DNA from 2 places in the Blautia sp. DFI.3.45 genome. Region 2 is predicted to be linked to the other one. Evidence: a T-box and tRNA genes for the amino acid it is inferred to sense, from the RefSeq annotation. Region 2 holds a T-box; the other holds one or more tRNA genes.
The links. A T-box is a leader RNA that pairs with one kind of tRNA and senses whether it is charged. The one in region 2 lies ahead of thrS (threonine--tRNA ligase), so its partner is inferred to be a tRNA-Thr.

Region 1 (8,501 bases), on a different contig from region 2:
TGTTCCAGAACATAGTTTAAGGAACTTGCGCAGAAGGTATCGCCTGCACCTGTTGTCTCGATAGTCTTTTCCTGAAGGAAAGGAGCAGCCTCTACTTTCATATCTTTGTAGTAAGCACGGCTTCCGTCTTTTCCAAGTGTGATAAGGATAAGCGGAATGTTATATTTCTCTTTCAGAAGTGCGGCACCTTTGTCATAGTCTGTAGTTCCGAACAGGAATTCAACTTCGTTATCTGAGATTTTCAGAATATCGCATTTGCCAAGGCCGTATTCAATCTCTGCCTTTGCGTCATCCAGAGATTTCCATAATGGCGGACGAAGGTTCGGGTCGAAGCTGACGATACATCCGGCTTCTTTTGCAACATCGATGGCATAGCGGGTTGCTTCGCGTACTCCTTCGTGAGTGGAAGAAAGAGTTCCGAAGTGGAAGATTCTGGAATCTCTGATCAGGTCTTCCTGGATTTCATCTTTGGTGAGCATCATATCTGCACCCGGGTTACGGTAGAAGGAGAAATCTCTGTCTCCGTCAGGATAAGTATGTACGAAGGCAAGTGTTGTGTGTACTTCGTTGTCGATCACAAGGTTGCGGGTATCGATCCCTACTTCCTCTACAGCATTCTTAAGCTGGGTTCCGAACATGTCGTTTCCGACTTTGCCGATAAATGCAGTTTTTTTGCCAAGCTTCTCAAGCATTGCAAGCACGTTGCATGGAGCACCGCCCGGATTGGCTTCCAGCATTGGATTTCCCTGTGCGCTGCTTCCGTTTTCAGTAAAGTCAATCAATAATTCGCCTAATGCGGTTACGTCAAAGGCTTTGTTTCCCATTTTGTATCCTCCTTGTTGTGATGGAAAGAAGCATAGTATCCGGAACAAGATTCTTTCCATAGTTAATAACATAAATTTAGCGCAGGAAAGGGAATTTGTCAAACAATTTTCTTTATTTTTTTGTGCAAAGATGCTAAAATAAACATAACTTGATTTGTTATTGTTTACAGGTGACGTTTAATGTACCATAAATACGCTGCCGGTAAGGGTAACCGATCATCGTATTTCTGACAATCGGGGAGGTAACGCAGCTATGGACGAAAAAGTATACGGCTATATGGACTGGCCGAGGATTGAAGCTATTGTGTATGGAGAGGAAACTGCTCCCAGAGATGTGATGGGACCAAGGATCACACAGGACGGAGTTCTTATTCAGGGATTTTTTCCTGATGCAGAGGAAGTAAATGTGATCAGCGGAAAGAAAACTTATGTCTGCGAGAAAGAGGACGAGGCCGGATATTTTGCAGTATTGCTTCCTGTACGCAAGGTGCCGGAATACAGATTTCTTATAAAAATGGGAGAGACAGAGAAAGAATGTTATGATCCCTATGCTTTTCCATGCCAGATCACAGAGGAAGAGGAGAAGGCTTTCTGCGCAGGTGTTTATTATGAGGCATATAAGAAGCTGGGCGCTCATCCAATGGAGATTAAAGGAGTGAAAGGTACTCTTTTTGCTGTCTGGGCTCCGAACGCAGTGAGTGTAAATATTGCAGGTGATTTTAATGGATGGATTGGACGTGCAACTATTATGCATCGTATGCCTATGTCCGGTATCTTTGAGCTGTTTGTACCCGGGGTAGAGGCAGGGACACATTATAAATATGAAATTAAAGTCAAAGGCGGCGAAGTTCTGTTAAAGGCTGATCCTTATGGGAACAGTGCAGACCATGATCCTGAGGGAGCATCTGTGGTAGCAGATGTAAGTGCTTTTCAGTGGAATGACGGAGACTGGATGAAAGAGCGTCACAGATTTGATGACAGGAAACAGCCGGTTTCTATATACGAAACATCTCTGGAGGAATGGAAATCCGCTGAGGAGCTGGTGGAATTTCTGGCAGAGGAAGATTTTACCCATGTGGAACTCCATCCTGTGATGGAATACCTGGATGATATTACAGGTGGTTATTCTACATATGCATATTATGCACCTACTTCCAGATTTGGAAGCGTGGCGGATTTTCAGAAGCTGGTAGATGATCTGCATCAGGCGGGGGTCGGTGTGATCCTGGACTGGACACCTGCACAGTTCCCGCGTTATGCCTCCGGTCTGGAGAAATTTGACGGAACACCTCTTTATGAGAGACAGAATCCGGCAGAGGCCATTCATCCGTTCTGGGGGACACTGCTCTATAATTACGGAAGCCCTATGGTGAAAGATTTCCTGATCTCCAATGCCTGCTTCTGGGCTGAGGTCTACCATGCTGACGGTCTGCGTATGGACGATGTGGATGCCATGCTGTATCTGGATTATGGCAGAAATCCGGGAGAGTGGACACCTAATATTTACGGAACCAATGAAAATCTGGATGCTCTGGAATTTCTGAAGCATCTGAATTCTGTGATAAAGGAGAGAAATCCCGGATTGCTTTTAGTTGCTCAGGAGAACGGACTCTGGCCGGAGCTGACAGACAGTGTGGAGAATGACCATCTGGGATTTGACTATAAATGGAGTGGCGGATGGACAAAAGATCTGCTTGAATACCTGAGCAAGGATCCTATTGAGAGAAAGAATTACCATGATCAGCTGACCATGTCCATGCTCTATGCATACTGCGAACATTATATTCTGACGCTTGGCAGCAGGGATGTTGGTACATTGAAGGATTTCGCGGATAAGCTGCCGGGAAGTGAAGAACAGAAGAATGCGCAGATCAGAGAGGCTTATGCTTATATGATGCTTCATCCGGGATGCAAGATGATGGCACCGGATAAAGATATGCCAAAGGAACTGGAAGTATTTGTCAAAGACCTCAATAATATGTATCTTGCTCATCCTGCACTTTATCAGCTGGATGATGAATATGATGGATTTGAATGGGTTCAGCTGATGAAGTATGAGGAGAATGTGATCGCATTCATGAGAAAGACAGAGAAACCGGAAGAAACTATTCTGGCTGTCTGCAATTTCGCGGCAATCCCATATGAAAACTACAATGTGGGAGTTCCTTTTGCCGGCAAATATAAAGAAATCTTTAACAGTGATGATAAAAAGTACGGTGGTAATGGTGTAGTAAATACGAGAGTTAAAGCGGCGAAGAAGGCTGAGTGTGATGAGAGAGAGTATTCCATCACATTGAAGCTTCCGGCACTTGGCGTGGCAGTCTTTACCTGCACTCTGGAAGAAACTAAGAAAAAGCCTGCTGCCGAGCACAGCCAGATCAAGAAATCCATCACCAAGACAAGAACTGTACGAAAGGCTGCCGGGAAAACAAAAGCGACTGTAAAAACTGCAGTGAAACCGGTGACGAAAAAGGTGACAAAAGAAGCACCCCAAATAGTGAATAAAACGGAGGAGAAAATACCGGTTAAAAAGGACTTGACAGAGAAGAAATAATATTATAAACTAAATGCTGTGGCTGTCAGAATTATCAATTTCTGACAGATTACAGCATAAGCTGAAATAGCTCAGTCGGTAGAGCACTTCACTCGTAATGAAGGGGTCGTGAGTTCGAGTCTCATTTTCAGCTTGTTTAAAAAGCTTCTAAAACTAAGAGTTTTGGGAGCTTTTTGTATGACAATAGAATTTCATATTTTATTGTATAAATCTGAAGGGAGGAAAGGCAATGGCAGAAGAAAAGAAAATTGTATGTATGGTAACTTCATACAAAAAAGGAACCATTGCTGTTTCCCATGCAGGAGTGCGTTCTGACTGGATGGAGCAGGACGGACCAGCAGATTGTGTAAGAGAGAAGATATTTGCCGTTGGATGGAAAATTCGTCCAGGGGCTGTTTTTGCTTATAGAAAAACAACAGAGAGATACGGACATTATCTGATCAGCGGGTTGTAAAATCCTCAGGTATGTGTCTGTATCTTTTTGTACTTATACAAATATATGAGTATTTAACTGTAAAACAGTCGCTTATGTGGAATTTTATAACTAAAAGCAGATGATTTTATCTGTCTGATCTCACAGGAAAGGAGAATACTATTGCCGGATATTTTACTGGAATTAAAGAATATAAAAAAGAGTTTTACTCCCGGGGAAGATGTTCTGGATGATATCTGTCTTACTGTTGCCAGAGGAGAATTTGTCACTCTTCTTGGTTCATCCGGATGCGGTAAGACTACTACGTTGCGTATTATTGCTGGTCTGGAACAGACAGACAGTGGAAGTGTATGGATCAATGGTCAGGATGTGACAAAACTGCCTCCTGATAAACGGGATGTAAATACTGTATTTCAAAATTATGCTCTTTTTCCGCATATGAATGTGGCGGAAAACATAGGGTATGGACTGAAGCTGCGAAAAGTTCCCAGAGGAGAGATCAAAAAGAAAGTCGCACAGATGCTGGAACTGGTGCAGCTTGAAGGATATGAAAAAAGAAAGCCTTCCGAACTCTCGGGCGGTCAGAAACAGAGAGTTGCCATTGCGAGAGCACTGGTGAATAATCCCAAAGTACTGCTTCTGGATGAGCCGCTGGGAGCACTGGATCTGCAGCTTCGTCGTGCGATGCAGATAGAACTGAAGCATCTGCAGAAGAAACTGGGAATTACATTTATCTATATCACTCATGATCAGGAAGAAGCTATCAACATGTCTGACAGGATTGCGGTGATGAAGGACGGACGTATTGAGCAGATCGGAACACCGGATGAGATCTATAATCATCCAAAGACCAGTTATGTAGCAACATTTGTAGGAAATGCCAATATCCTGCATGGGGCTGCAGAGAGAATTCAGGGAGAGAATGCAATCGTAAAGATTGGAAATGACAGGGTAATTGTAAAGCTTGAAACAAGTCAGCAGAATACAGAGGATACAGGGGTAAAACAATACCTGTCAGCCGGAGAAAAAGTAACTCTGGCTGTGAGAAGCGAAAATATATTGTTACAGGAAACTGCTGTAATCGGTGATACCGGTACAGATTACAGAGACGCTGTTGATATAAGTGTGGCAGACGGAAGTTTGGATGCACATAATAAGAATAGTGTATCAGGTTTACAGGCAACTGTTACAGAGAAGAATTTCGCAGGAGGTCAGCTTCGTGTAACTCTGAAGCTGAGCGATGGTACACAATTGATCGCCAGCAGATACGGAATCGACGCATTCGTCGCAGAAGGCCAGACAGTAAGATGCAGTTTTCTGCCGACAGATGCAGTACTGGTAGACAGGGAGGACATTCATGAAGAAGCGTAGAAACCGTTCTGACAGTTCTGCATGGATGGCACTTCCACTGTACATTTTTACCATTGTATTTGTGGTATGCCCCCTTATCTATATGGTGGCGCTTAGTTTTGCTACGCCGTCCAGAGGATTTGGGGTGACCTGGAAATTTACGCTGGACAATTACAGAAATATTCTGGAACCTGTATATCTGAACACATTTGTGGAATCACTGAAACTGGCATTTACCAGTACGATAGTGATTGCTTTGATCGGTTATCCGTTCGGGTATTTTATGGCGAGGCTGCCGGAGCACAGAAAGAAAAAGGCACAGCTTCTATTGTCCACGCCGTTCTGGGTAAATTCCCTGATCCGTCTGTATGGCTGGATCATTATTCTGCAGAAAAAAGGACTTTTGAATTTTGTATTGATAAAACTCGGGATTATTGAGAAACCGCTGTCCATCCTGTACAGCTATCCGGCAATTGTGATCGGTATGATTTATGTACTTCTCCCGTTTATGATCATGTCTGTATACTCCAGCGCAGAGAAGCTGGACTGGTCTTATGTGGAGGCTGCCAGAGACCTTGGGGCATCCAGAATACAGGCATTTTTTACCATAACACTGAAGCTTACACTGCCCGGACTGCTTTCGGGTGTGATCCTGACTTTCGTGCCATCCATGGGACTGTTCTTTATTGCAGATATCCTGGGTGGAAATAAAGTGGTACTTGTCGGAAGCCTGATCCAGGATCAGATGACAAGAGGAAGTAACTGGCCATTTGCAGCAGCACTTGCTGTGGTGATGATGGTACTTACAACTGTACTGATCATGATCTACAGGAAAGTGACAAATGCCAGAGAATTGGAGGGAATCGGATGAAAAAGAATTCAAGATTTGCCGGATTTTATATGGGGCTGATTTTCTTCCTGATGTATCTCCCTATTGCAGTAGTGATCGTTTTCTCATTTAATGAATCCAAACTGCCAGTGAAATTTACAGGCTTTTCCCTGAAATGGTATCAGGAACTTTTCCATGACAGAGCAATGCTGGAAGCACTGGTGAACAGTCTGATCCTTGGGGTATTAAGCTGTCTGGTTAGTGCAGTGATCGGTACTCTGGGTGCAGTTGGGTTATCAAGGATTCACTGGAAGTCAAAAGGGGCGCTGGAATATATTTCCATATTGCCGTTAATGATACCGGAGATTATCCTTGGTATGGTGCTGATGGCATTCTTTTATATGCTGAACCTGCCCTTTGGCATGCTGACACTGTTAATAGGTCATACGGTATTCTGTGTGCCCTATATTCTGATGGAAGTGAAGGCAAGACTGGCAGGCATGGATCCGGCGCTGGAAGAGGCAGCCAGAGATCTGGGGGCAGGACCTTTTCGGGCTTTCCGGGATATTACGTTGCCCTTAATTATGCCGGCGGTAATTTCAGGTTCGCTGCTTGCGTTTGCCATGTCTATGGATGATGTGGTAATAAGTATTTTTGTAAACGGACCGCGTCTGTCTACGCTGCCGATCAAGGTGTACACACAGCTGAAAACGGGAGTGACGCCGGAGATCAATGCGTTGTGTACCATTCTGCTGGCAGCTACACTGGTTATTTTTATTGTTTATTCACTGATAACAAAGAAGAAAAAATAAATGCTATAGCAACAAAAATAGAATACATTCAGAGGAAGGAAAAGATGATGAACAAACTGATTGAGTTAAAAAATCTGACCAAGAATTTTGATGATCAGCAGGTTTTGCGCGGCATCAATCTGGATATTTACGAAAAGGAATTCCTGACGCTTTTGGGACCCAGCGGATGTGGAAAGACAACCACTCTTCGAATCATTGCAGGCTTTGAAGAACCAAGTGACGGAGAAGTACTGTTTAACGGGATTGAGATTTCCAAGCTTCCCCCGTACAAGAGAGAGGTTAATACTGTGTTTCAGAAGTATGCTCTTTTTCCTCATTTAAATGTGGCGGAGAACATCGGTTTCGGGCTGAACCTGAAGAAGGTCGATAAAACTGTCATCGCCCAGAAGGTGGAGCGTATGCTGAAGATGGTTGGTCTGGAAGGCTTTGGGAAAAGAGATGTAACTCTGCTCTCCGGTGGACAGCAGCAGCGAGTGGCCATTGCCAGAGCTCTGGTAAATGAGCCGAAGGTTCTGCTTTTAGATGAACCCCTGGGTGCACTGGATGCAAAGATCCGTAAACAGATGCAGGTAGAATTAAAGAAGATCCAGCAGGAAGTTGGCATCACTTTCATTTATGTTACCCATGACCAGGAAGAAGCCCTGTCCATGTCAGATACGGTTGTTGTTATGAATAACGGTGAGATTCAGCAGATTGGCTCTCCTACAGATATCTACAATGAGCCGGAAAACCGTTTTGTTGCAGGCTTTATCGGTGAATCTAATATTATCGAGGGAACCATGATCCGTGATTATCTGGTTGCTTTTGACGGATTTGAGTTTGAATGTGTGGATAAGGGATTTGAAGATAATGAAGAGATTGAAGTTGTATTAAGACCTGAGGATCTGGATATCGTAGATCCCGGTCAGGCAAAGATCAGGGGAATCGTGCGCAATATTACCTTCAAGGGTGTGCATTATGAAATCCTGATCGAGACAGAGCTTCGTACTTATATGGTTCATACCACAGATTATGCGGAAGTCGGAAGGGAAGTGGGACTGAAATTCGGGCCTGAAGACATCCATGTTATGTGTAAGATGGGAAGCTACTGATGAAACAGTACAGAAATCTTATCAAACCATATCTTGTGTGGGCATTTGTGGTCATTGTCATCCCGCTGATACTGATCGCATTATATGCATTTACAGAAGACGGAAACGAGGTGCTGACGTTCTCCTTTACCCTGGAGAATTTCCGCAAATTCCTGGAAGCTACGTATATGAGCGTTATTTTCAAGTCCTTTAAGCTTGGAATCCTGACGACGGTCATCTGTCTGGGACTTGGCTATCCGCTGGCATATATTATTTCCAAATGTCCGGAAAAATCCCAGAGTCTTCTGATCCTGCTGGTAACTATTCCGGAATGGATCAATATGCTTCTGCGTACCTATGCATGGATGAACCTGCTGTCAGACAATGGTATCATCAACCATTTGCTTGGATTACTGGGGATTTCCCCGGTGACAATGATGTATACGGACTTTTCCGTAGTGGTTGGTCTGGTCTGTAACTTTATGCCATTTATGATCATCCCGATCCACACATCCCTGAGCAAGATGGATAAATCCTTTATCGAGGCTGCCTATGACCTGGGTGCAAATAAATTCCAGACCTTCACAAAGGTTATCTGGAAATTGTCCATCCCCGGCGTGCTCAATGGA
Region 2 (8,501 bases):
AAGTATCGGAGAAGTGGAAGTACAGGGGAGTACGATTTATCATAAGACAGAATACAGAGAAAGAAGGAAACATTACAGTTTTTTTACAGTAAATACACAGGTGGACAATTATGATACCAACAGAGATGCTTTTCTGGGAGCAGGAAACGGGAATGCTTTTCCAGAAGCTGTATGTAAGAAAAAATGCAGTAACTCTATTGCAAGCGGATGGTATCCCATTGCTGCACATCAGATAGATCTGACTCTGCTGCCGGGAGAGGAAAAAGAATTTGTTTTTATGCTGGGATATTGTGAAAATCCGGCAGATGATAAATGGGAAGCTCCCGGAATTATCAATAAAACCTCTGCAAAAGCATTGATTGAAAGATTTAATACAATGGAAAAAGCGATGCAGGCCTTTGCAGAACTGAAAAATTACTGGGAAACATTGCTGGCACGCTTTGCAGTCGTCAGCGAGAACGAACATATTGACCGCATGGCAAATATCTGGAATCAATATCAGTGTATGGTAACCTTCAATATGTCCAGATCAGCATCTTATTACGAATCAGGAACAGGACGGGGGATGGGGTTTCGCGATTCTTGCCAGGATCTTCTGGGATTTGTGCATCTTATCCCGGAGCGGGCAAGGGAAAGGATTATTGATATAGCATCTACACAGTTTCCGGATGGAAGTGCATATCATCAGTACCAGCCGCTGACAAAACAGGGGAATCTGGATGTTGGAAGCGGATTTAATGACGACCCGTTATGGCTGATCGCAGCAGTAGCAGCATATATCAAAGAGACTGGTGATTATGGGATACTTGATGTGCAGGTACCCTTTGATTGTAAGAAGGGAACAGAGGTACCGCTTTTTGAACATCTGGAGAAATCTTTTTATTACACAGTAACCCATCTTGGTCCTCACAAACTTCCTCTGATCGGAAGGGCAGACTGGAATGACTGCCTGAATCTGAACTGTTTTTCCAGTGAACCTGGAGAATCCTTTCAGACAACAGGGCCGTCGGAAGGCCCTGTGGCAGAATCTGTATTTATTGCAGGTATGTTTGTGAAATATGGAAAAGAATTTGAGGAACTCTGTGAGCGGACCGGGCACACAGAACTTGCAAAAGAAGCAGGGAAAGCAGTGGATGAGATGTATCAGGCAGTGCTGGATAATGGATGGGACGGAGAATGGTTCCTGCGTGCCTATGATGCACAGTCTGAAAAGGTTGGTTCAAAAGAATGCGAAGAAGGAAAGATTTTTATTGAACCACAGGGATTCTGTGTTATGGCAGGAATCGGCAAGGAAGAAGGAATAGCAGAAAAAGCTCTGGACTCTGTGAATGAATTGCTGGAAACAAAGTATGGAATAATGATCCTTCAGCCGGCTTATACAAGATACCATCTGGAACTTGGGGAAATTACTTCTTATCCGCCTGGATATAAAGAAAATGCAGGAATTTTCTGCCACAACAATCCGTGGATTTCCATTGCGGAGACTGTGCTTGGAAGAGGAAACAGGGCATTTGAGGTTTATCGTAAAATATGTCCATCTTATATTGAGGAAATCAGTGATATTCACCGGACAGAACCATATGTATATTCGCAGATGATCGCGGGAGCTGATGCACCAGGATTTGGAGAGGCAAAAAACAGTTGGCTGACAGGAACTGCAGCGTGGACATTTGTAAACCTGTCACAGGCGCTTCTTGGTATTCTGCCAGGATATGATGGTTTGATCGTAGACCCCTGCCTTCCGGAAACGTTTGGCGATTTTAAAGTGAACCGTCATTTTAGAGGGGCGGATTATCATATTGAAATCCATAAACCGAAAGGTGTGCAGAAAGGAGTCAGATGGATTGAGGTAGATGGTGAGAGGATAAATGGAAACCAGATTCCTATGGTCAATGGCAGAAACGAATACCATGTAATTGTACAGATGGGATAAGTGATAAATAAAAGTCCCCACCCATTGCTTATTGCCTGATGCAATTAAAGCAGAGGGTGGGGACTTATTTGAACAGGTTAAAGTAAAATACCTGTTTTATTTATTTTCTTCCTGAACTTCGATTTTACGAATTGTCTTGTTTTTGATTTCTTCTTTGATGGATGTAAGGAATTCACCAAGATCTTTCATTCCTTCATCACCAAGGTAACGGCTTCTTACGGAAACCTTGCCTTCTTCTTCCTCTTTGGCACCGACGATGAGCATATATGGAACTCTTGCAAGACGTGCTTCACGAATCTTGTAGCCCATTTTCTCGGAACGCTGGTCAACGGAGCAACGGATTCCGTTTTCTTTTAACTGTGCTTCCACTTTGGCAGCATAGTCGTGGAATTTCTCAGAGATCGGAATTACACGAACCTGTTCTGGGCAGAGCCAGGTCGGGAACATACCTGCATATTTCTCAATCAGCCATGCCAGTGTTCTCTCATAGCATCCCATGGATGTACGGTGGATGATGTATGGACGCTGTTTTTCGCCATTTTCGTCGATATAGTACATATCAAACTGTTCAGCAAGAAGAGCATCCCACTGGATCGTGATCATTGTATCTTCTTTTCCGTATACATTTTTGGCATTGATATCAACCTTAGGTCCGTAGAAAGCAGCTTCTCCAACATCCTCTGTAAATGGAATGTTCAGTTCTTCAAGCATCTGGCGGATATGAGCTTCTGTCTGATTCCACACTTCTGCATCACCGATGTATTTCTCTTTGTTGTTCGGATCCCATTTAGAAAGGTGATAGGTTACGTCCTCTTCTACACCAAGAACCTGCAGGCAGTACTGTGCAAGTGCGATACAGTCTTTAAATTCTTTTACCATCTGGTCAGGTCTTACGATCAGATGACCTTCGGAGATCGTGAACTGACGTACACGTGTCAGACCATGCATTTCCCCGGAATCCTCATTACGGAACAGAGTGGATGTTTCACCGTAACGAAGAGGTAGATCACGATAGCTGTGCTGTTCTGCTTTGTATACATAGTACTGGAATGGGCATGTCATAGGACGAAGCGCAAATACTTCTTTGTCTGTTTCTTCGTCACCGAGAACGAACATACCGTCTTTGTAGTGATCCCAGTGACCGGAAATTTTGTAGAGATCACTCTTTGCCATTAACGGAGTTTTTGTTCTGATATAGCCACGTTTTGTCTCTTCGTCTTCAATCCAGCGCTGAAGCTCCTGCATCATGATCACACCGTTTGGCATGATAAGAGGAAGTCCCTGTCCGATCACGTCTACAGTTGTGAAGATTTTCATTTCACGTCCAAGTTTATTGTGATCGCGTTTTTTTGCTTCTTCCATCTGTTCCAGATGTTCTTTTAACTCATCCTTGGAAGCATAAGCTGTTCCGTAGATACGTGTGAGCATTGCGTTCTTTTCACTGCCTCTCCAGTAGGCGCTGGAGGAGGAGAGAAGCTTGAATGCTTTTACACCCTTTACGCTCATAAGGTGAGGACCTGCGCAGAGGTCTGTCCAGTCTCCCTGGGAATAGAAAGAGATTTCGGAGCCTTCCGGAAGATCTTCGATAAGTTCTACCTTGTATGGTTCATTTTTCTCCTGGAAGTATGCGATGGCATCTTCTCTTGATTTTGTGAAGCGTTCAATCTTAGCGCCTTTTTTGATGATCTTTTTCATTTCTTTTTCGATTGCATCCAGGTCATCACGGGAGAATGGAGGGCAGTCGAAATCATAGTAGAATCCTGTATCAATAGAAGGTCCGATAGCAACCTTTGCATCCGGGAATAAGGTCTGTACTGCCTGGGCAAGTACGTGGGATGCTGTATGGCGGAGAACTGCAAGTCCTTTTTCATCTTTTGCTGTCAGGATGTTTAATTCGCAGTCACTGTCAATAACTGTTCTCAGGTCTACAACTTCTCCGTTTACTTCTCCTGCACAGGCAGCACGTGCAAGTCCCTCGCTGATGTCGTAAGCAATGTCGATTACGGATTTTGCTTCAGCGTATTCTTTTTTTGAGCCGTCTTTTAATGTTACGATCATGATGATTATCTCCTTTACGTTAGTATGGATTTGTTATAGTTGCTGTTCACTGTTGATATCCCGCGGAGCGTGTTGCTGAGAACGGAGTGAACAGTAACAGTTTTTTGTACTGCGAAGGGGTAAAAGAAAGAATAAAAAAATCCCCTACAGTACGGTTAAATACTGTAGGGGACGAGATAACATTACTCGCGGTTCCACCCCGGTTGTTCTGATACATTACTGATGGATAAATCATCTGATCAGAACCGCTTCATTCGATGGTAACGGAATCACCGGACTGTATTAAAGTCACTCAGAGGTGGTCTTCGGCTGGTTCGCGATGAAATGCTTGCACCGGTATACATTTCTCTCTGTAACGTTCCTCAGCGTACTCTTCTCTTCAACGTTTTAATCCTTCTTATCTTTTCTGCCGCCTATTATAAACTTGCAAAGTGGGTTTGTCAATCAGTAAAATGCAAAAAGTTGATTTACGAAAATAGAGATTAATGTTATACTGACGAAAGTGAAAAACAATAAAAAACATGAAAGGAATCAGATAAATGAGCAGATGGGAAGAAAATATACGTAAAGTAATACCATATACACCAGGCGAGCAGCCCAATCAGCCGGATATGATCAAGCTGAATACCAACGAGAATCCGTATCCGCCGGCACCTGGAGTGGAGAAGGCGTTGAGGGAGATGGATACAGATACTATGAGACTTTATCCGGATTCTACAGCAGGAGAACTGGTACATGCCATTGCAAAGAATTACGGGCTGAAGGATGAACAGGTTTTTGTGGGAGTAGGTTCCGATGATGTGCTTGCCATGAGTTTCCTTACATTCTTTAATTCACAGAAGCCGGTTCTTTTTCCGGATATCACATATTCTTTTTATGATGTATGGGCAGACCTGTTTCGCATTCCATATGAGAGACCGGCACTGGATGAGAACTTTCATATAAGGAAGGAAGATTATTTCAGAGAAAACGGAGGAATTGTATTCCCGAATCCGAATGCGCCGACAGGTGTGGAGATGCCGCTGGAGGAAGTGGAGGATATTATCCGCCATAATCCTGATGTGATTGTGATCGTGGACGAGGCTTATGTGGATTTTGGTGGTCAGTCGGCGCTTCCATTGATTGAAAAATATGACAACCTTCTGGTCGTACAGACATTTTCCAAGTCGCGTTCTATGGCTGGGATGAGAATTGGTTTTGCGTGTGGAAATGAGAAACTGATCAGATTCCTGAATGATGTGAAGTATTCTTTTAATTCTTATACTATGGACCGTACAGCGATTGCTGCAGGTGTGGCGGCAGTTGAAGATAAAGCATATTTTGATGAGACATGTAATAAAATCATAGAGACAAGAGAATGGACAAAGAAAGAATTGAAGGCACTGGGATTCTCTTTTCAGGATTCTATGTCTAACTTTATTTTTGCTACGCATAAAACCTGCCCTGCGAAAGAACTTTTTGAGGCATTGAGAGGGCAGCATATTTATGTTCGTTACTTCCAGAAGGACAGAATTGACAATTTCCTTCGTATCACAGTTGGAACAAAGGAAGAAATGCAGAAATTTATTGATTTTTTGAAGGATTATCTGAAGTAAAAGTTAGGAGGTTTTATGGAAGCACTGGTACATTGGTTCTCGCAGAATCTGTCACAATATATTTCACCGGAAGGGGCAGTTTTTATTATTTCAATGATTCCGCTTTTGGAACTCAGGGGAGGATTGCTTGCAGCATCCTTACTTAAGATATCGGCTGCAAAGGCAATTCCACTGTGTATTGTTGGAAATATTATTCCTATTCCGTTTATTCTGTTGTTTATCAGACAGATTTTCAAGGTTTTAAAAAAGACGAAACTCTTTCGGGGACTTGTTATGAAATTGGAAGACAGGGCAATGAGAAAAAGTGATCAGGTAAAGAAATATGAGTTTTGGGGACTGATGCTGTTTGTGGGAATTCCGCTTCCGGGAACAGGGGCATGGACAGGATCTCTGATTGCATCTCTTCTGGAAATTGATATTAAGAAGTCCTCTCTGGCAATTTTTTGTGGCATTATTATGGCAACTGTCATTATGTATATTGTTTCCTATGGATTAGTGGGAAATCTGGTACATTAATTGTCTTCTTAAATAAGTGTTATTAATATCTGATTTACCGGAAATCCGGGGACATATTTTATGTCTCCGGATTTCTGCTTTTATGTCGATAATATCAGTTTTATGACGTATAAAACAGCTTGCCAATAATAAAGATTTGGAATAATATGGTATTGTCAATTATGAAGAAGGTGTGCTAAGATAAATATAAAGATACCGGTGTGCAGACAGGATTACTATAGGAATTAACTTGTCGACACAGGAGCAGGAGTATAATTTTCCTGCGATATGCATTGCTGCAGATCTGATATTCGTGTCACTTCAGACAGATTATCCCACTAACTGTTACAGGAAAAGTTAATAAAGAATAAATTACTCAGATATATAGGAAATCAGAAAAACAAAAATAAAAATAATTATCAATATTAACAATCAAAACAAAAAGCAGAGGATTATTTTATGAGAGAAAAGTATGAATCATTATCACTGGCAACTTTAAAGGATTTGGCAAAAGCCAGAGGATTAAAAGGGGTTTCAGCATTGAGAAAACCGGAATTGATCGAGAGAATGCTTCACGAAGATGAACTGGAAGGTGAGACAAAAAAACAGGAAACAGTCCGGGAGAAACCGCAGCAGAGTGAAGTGGAAGGTAACGGAGAGAGAATCCCCCAGTATAACAGAACACCGGAACGTACACAGTATCATGCCCCGGCAGAGACAGTACAGCTTGACAGTGGAGAGAGAGCAGACGGAATCCTTGAGGTACTTCCGGATGGATATGGGTTTATCCGATGTGAGAATTATCTTCCAGGGGAAAATGATATTTATGTATCACCTTCGCAGATACGCAGATTTAACCTGAAAACAGGTGATATTATTAAGGGGAATATCCGTATCAAGACACAGGGAGAGAAATTCAGTGCTCTGCTATATGTGACCTCTATCAACGGATTCCATCCCAGTGAAGGGCAGAGACGATATAATTTTGAAGATATGACACCGATTTTCCCAAATGAGAGGCTGATAATGGAAAGACCGGGTGGCACAGTTGCCATGAGGATCGTAGATCTGATCAGCCCTATCGGTAAAGGACAGAGAGGAATGATCGTATCTCCTCCGAAAGCCGGTAAGACAACTTTGCTGAAAGATGTGGCAAAGTCTATTCTGAGAAACAATCCGGACATGCATCTGATCATTCTTCTGATCGATGAGCGTCCTGAGGAGGTTACAGATATCAGGGAGGCCATCTGTGGCGATAATGTGGAAGTCATTTATTCTACATTTGATGAGCTTCCGGAACATCATAAACGTGTGTCTGAGATGGTAATAGAACGTGCACGTCGTCTGGTGGAACATAAAAAAGACGTTACAATTCTTCTTGATTCTATTACAAGACTGGCAAGGGCATATAACCTGATCATACCGCCCAGCGGACGAACTCTTTCCGGTGGTCTGGATCCGGCGGCTCTTCATATGCCGAAACGTTTCTTTGGTGCGGCCAGAAATATGAGAGAGGGCGGAAGCCTTACTATTCTTGCTACAGCGCTTGTGGATACGGGAAGTAAAATGGATGATGTAATTTATGAAGAATTTAAGGGAACCGGTAATATGGAACTGGTGCTTGACCGAAAACTGCAGGAAAAGCGGGTATTCCCTGCAATTGATATCCAGAAATCCGGTACAAGAAGAGAGGATTTGCTGCTGAGTAAAGAAGAACAGGAAGCGGTTTACATTATGCGAAAAGCCCTCAATGGAATGAAGTCAGAAGATGCGGTAGAACAGATCCTGAATATGTTTACCCGTACGAAAAATAATGCTGAATTTGTGCAGACTGTAAAAAAACAGAAGTTTATCTGAAACGTTGTAAAAAAACAGTTACTGTTCGCTCCGTTCTCAGTAACAAAAATATTAAATAAATTTTAAAATAAATTTTAAAATAACTTGCATTCCATGGGACGATATGTTATACTCATAAAGCTGTTTAATAGTAAATTCGTCAAATGAATACGAATAGAAAATAGAATCTTTACAGAGAGGTGAAAATCATGAGAGAAGGAATCCATCCTAATTATTATCAGGCAACTGTAACCTGCAACTGTGGTAACACATTCGTAACAGGATCTACAAAACAGGACATCCACGTAGAAATCTGCTCTAAATGTCATCCATTCTATACAGGTCAGCAGAAAGCAGCTCAGGCTCGTGGACGTATCGATAAGTTTAATAAGAAATACGGCCTGAACAAATAATCAGAATATAGTAAGAATTGAGAAGGTTGAGGTTGGGAAATCTCAGCCTTTCTTGTTTCTTTGGGAGAAATATAATGAAATCATCGAACATCGGCGGTCAGGCTGTAATGGAAGGCATTATGATGCGCCATAAGGATAAATATTCCATTGCTGTCCGAAGACCGGACAATG

Region 1: it encodes a tRNA-Thr, which carries the amino acid that the T-box ahead of thrS (threonine--tRNA ligase) is inferred to sense. The anticodon was not compared.

The regions. Positions count from the first base shown of each region.
Region 1 is NZ_JAJDMI010000034.1:13,118-21,618, reverse strand. It holds gene LJE09_RS12050 (carbohydrate kinase family protein) at 1-824, opposite strand, end outside; gene glgB (1,4-alpha-glucan branching enzyme) at 1,078-3,378, shown strand; tRNA gene LJE09_RS12040 (tRNA-Thr) at 3,439-3,511, shown strand; gene LJE09_RS12035 (hypothetical protein) at 3,608-3,832, shown strand; gene LJE09_RS12030 (ABC transporter ATP-binding protein) at 3,974-5,182, shown strand; gene LJE09_RS12025 (ABC transporter permease) at 5,169-6,032, shown strand; gene LJE09_RS12020 (ABC transporter permease) at 6,029-6,802, shown strand; gene potA (spermidine/putrescine ABC transporter ATP-binding protein) at 6,847-7,893, shown strand; gene LJE09_RS12010 (ABC transporter permease) at 7,893-8,501, shown strand, end outside.
Region 2 is NZ_JAJDMI010000004.1:77,125-85,625, reverse strand. It holds gene LJE09_RS02590 (GH36-type glycosyl hydrolase domain-containing protein) at 1-1,933, shown strand, start outside; gene thrS (threonine--tRNA ligase) at 2,030-3,991, opposite strand; T-box leader at 4,156-4,383, opposite strand; gene hisC (histidinol-phosphate transaminase) at 4,531-5,586, shown strand; gene LJE09_RS02575 (COG2426 family protein) at 5,602-6,102, shown strand; gene rho (transcription termination factor Rho) at 6,541-7,938, shown strand; gene rpmE (50S ribosomal protein L31) at 8,127-8,330, shown strand; gene LJE09_RS02560 (DUF1385 domain-containing protein) at 8,405-8,501, shown strand, end outside.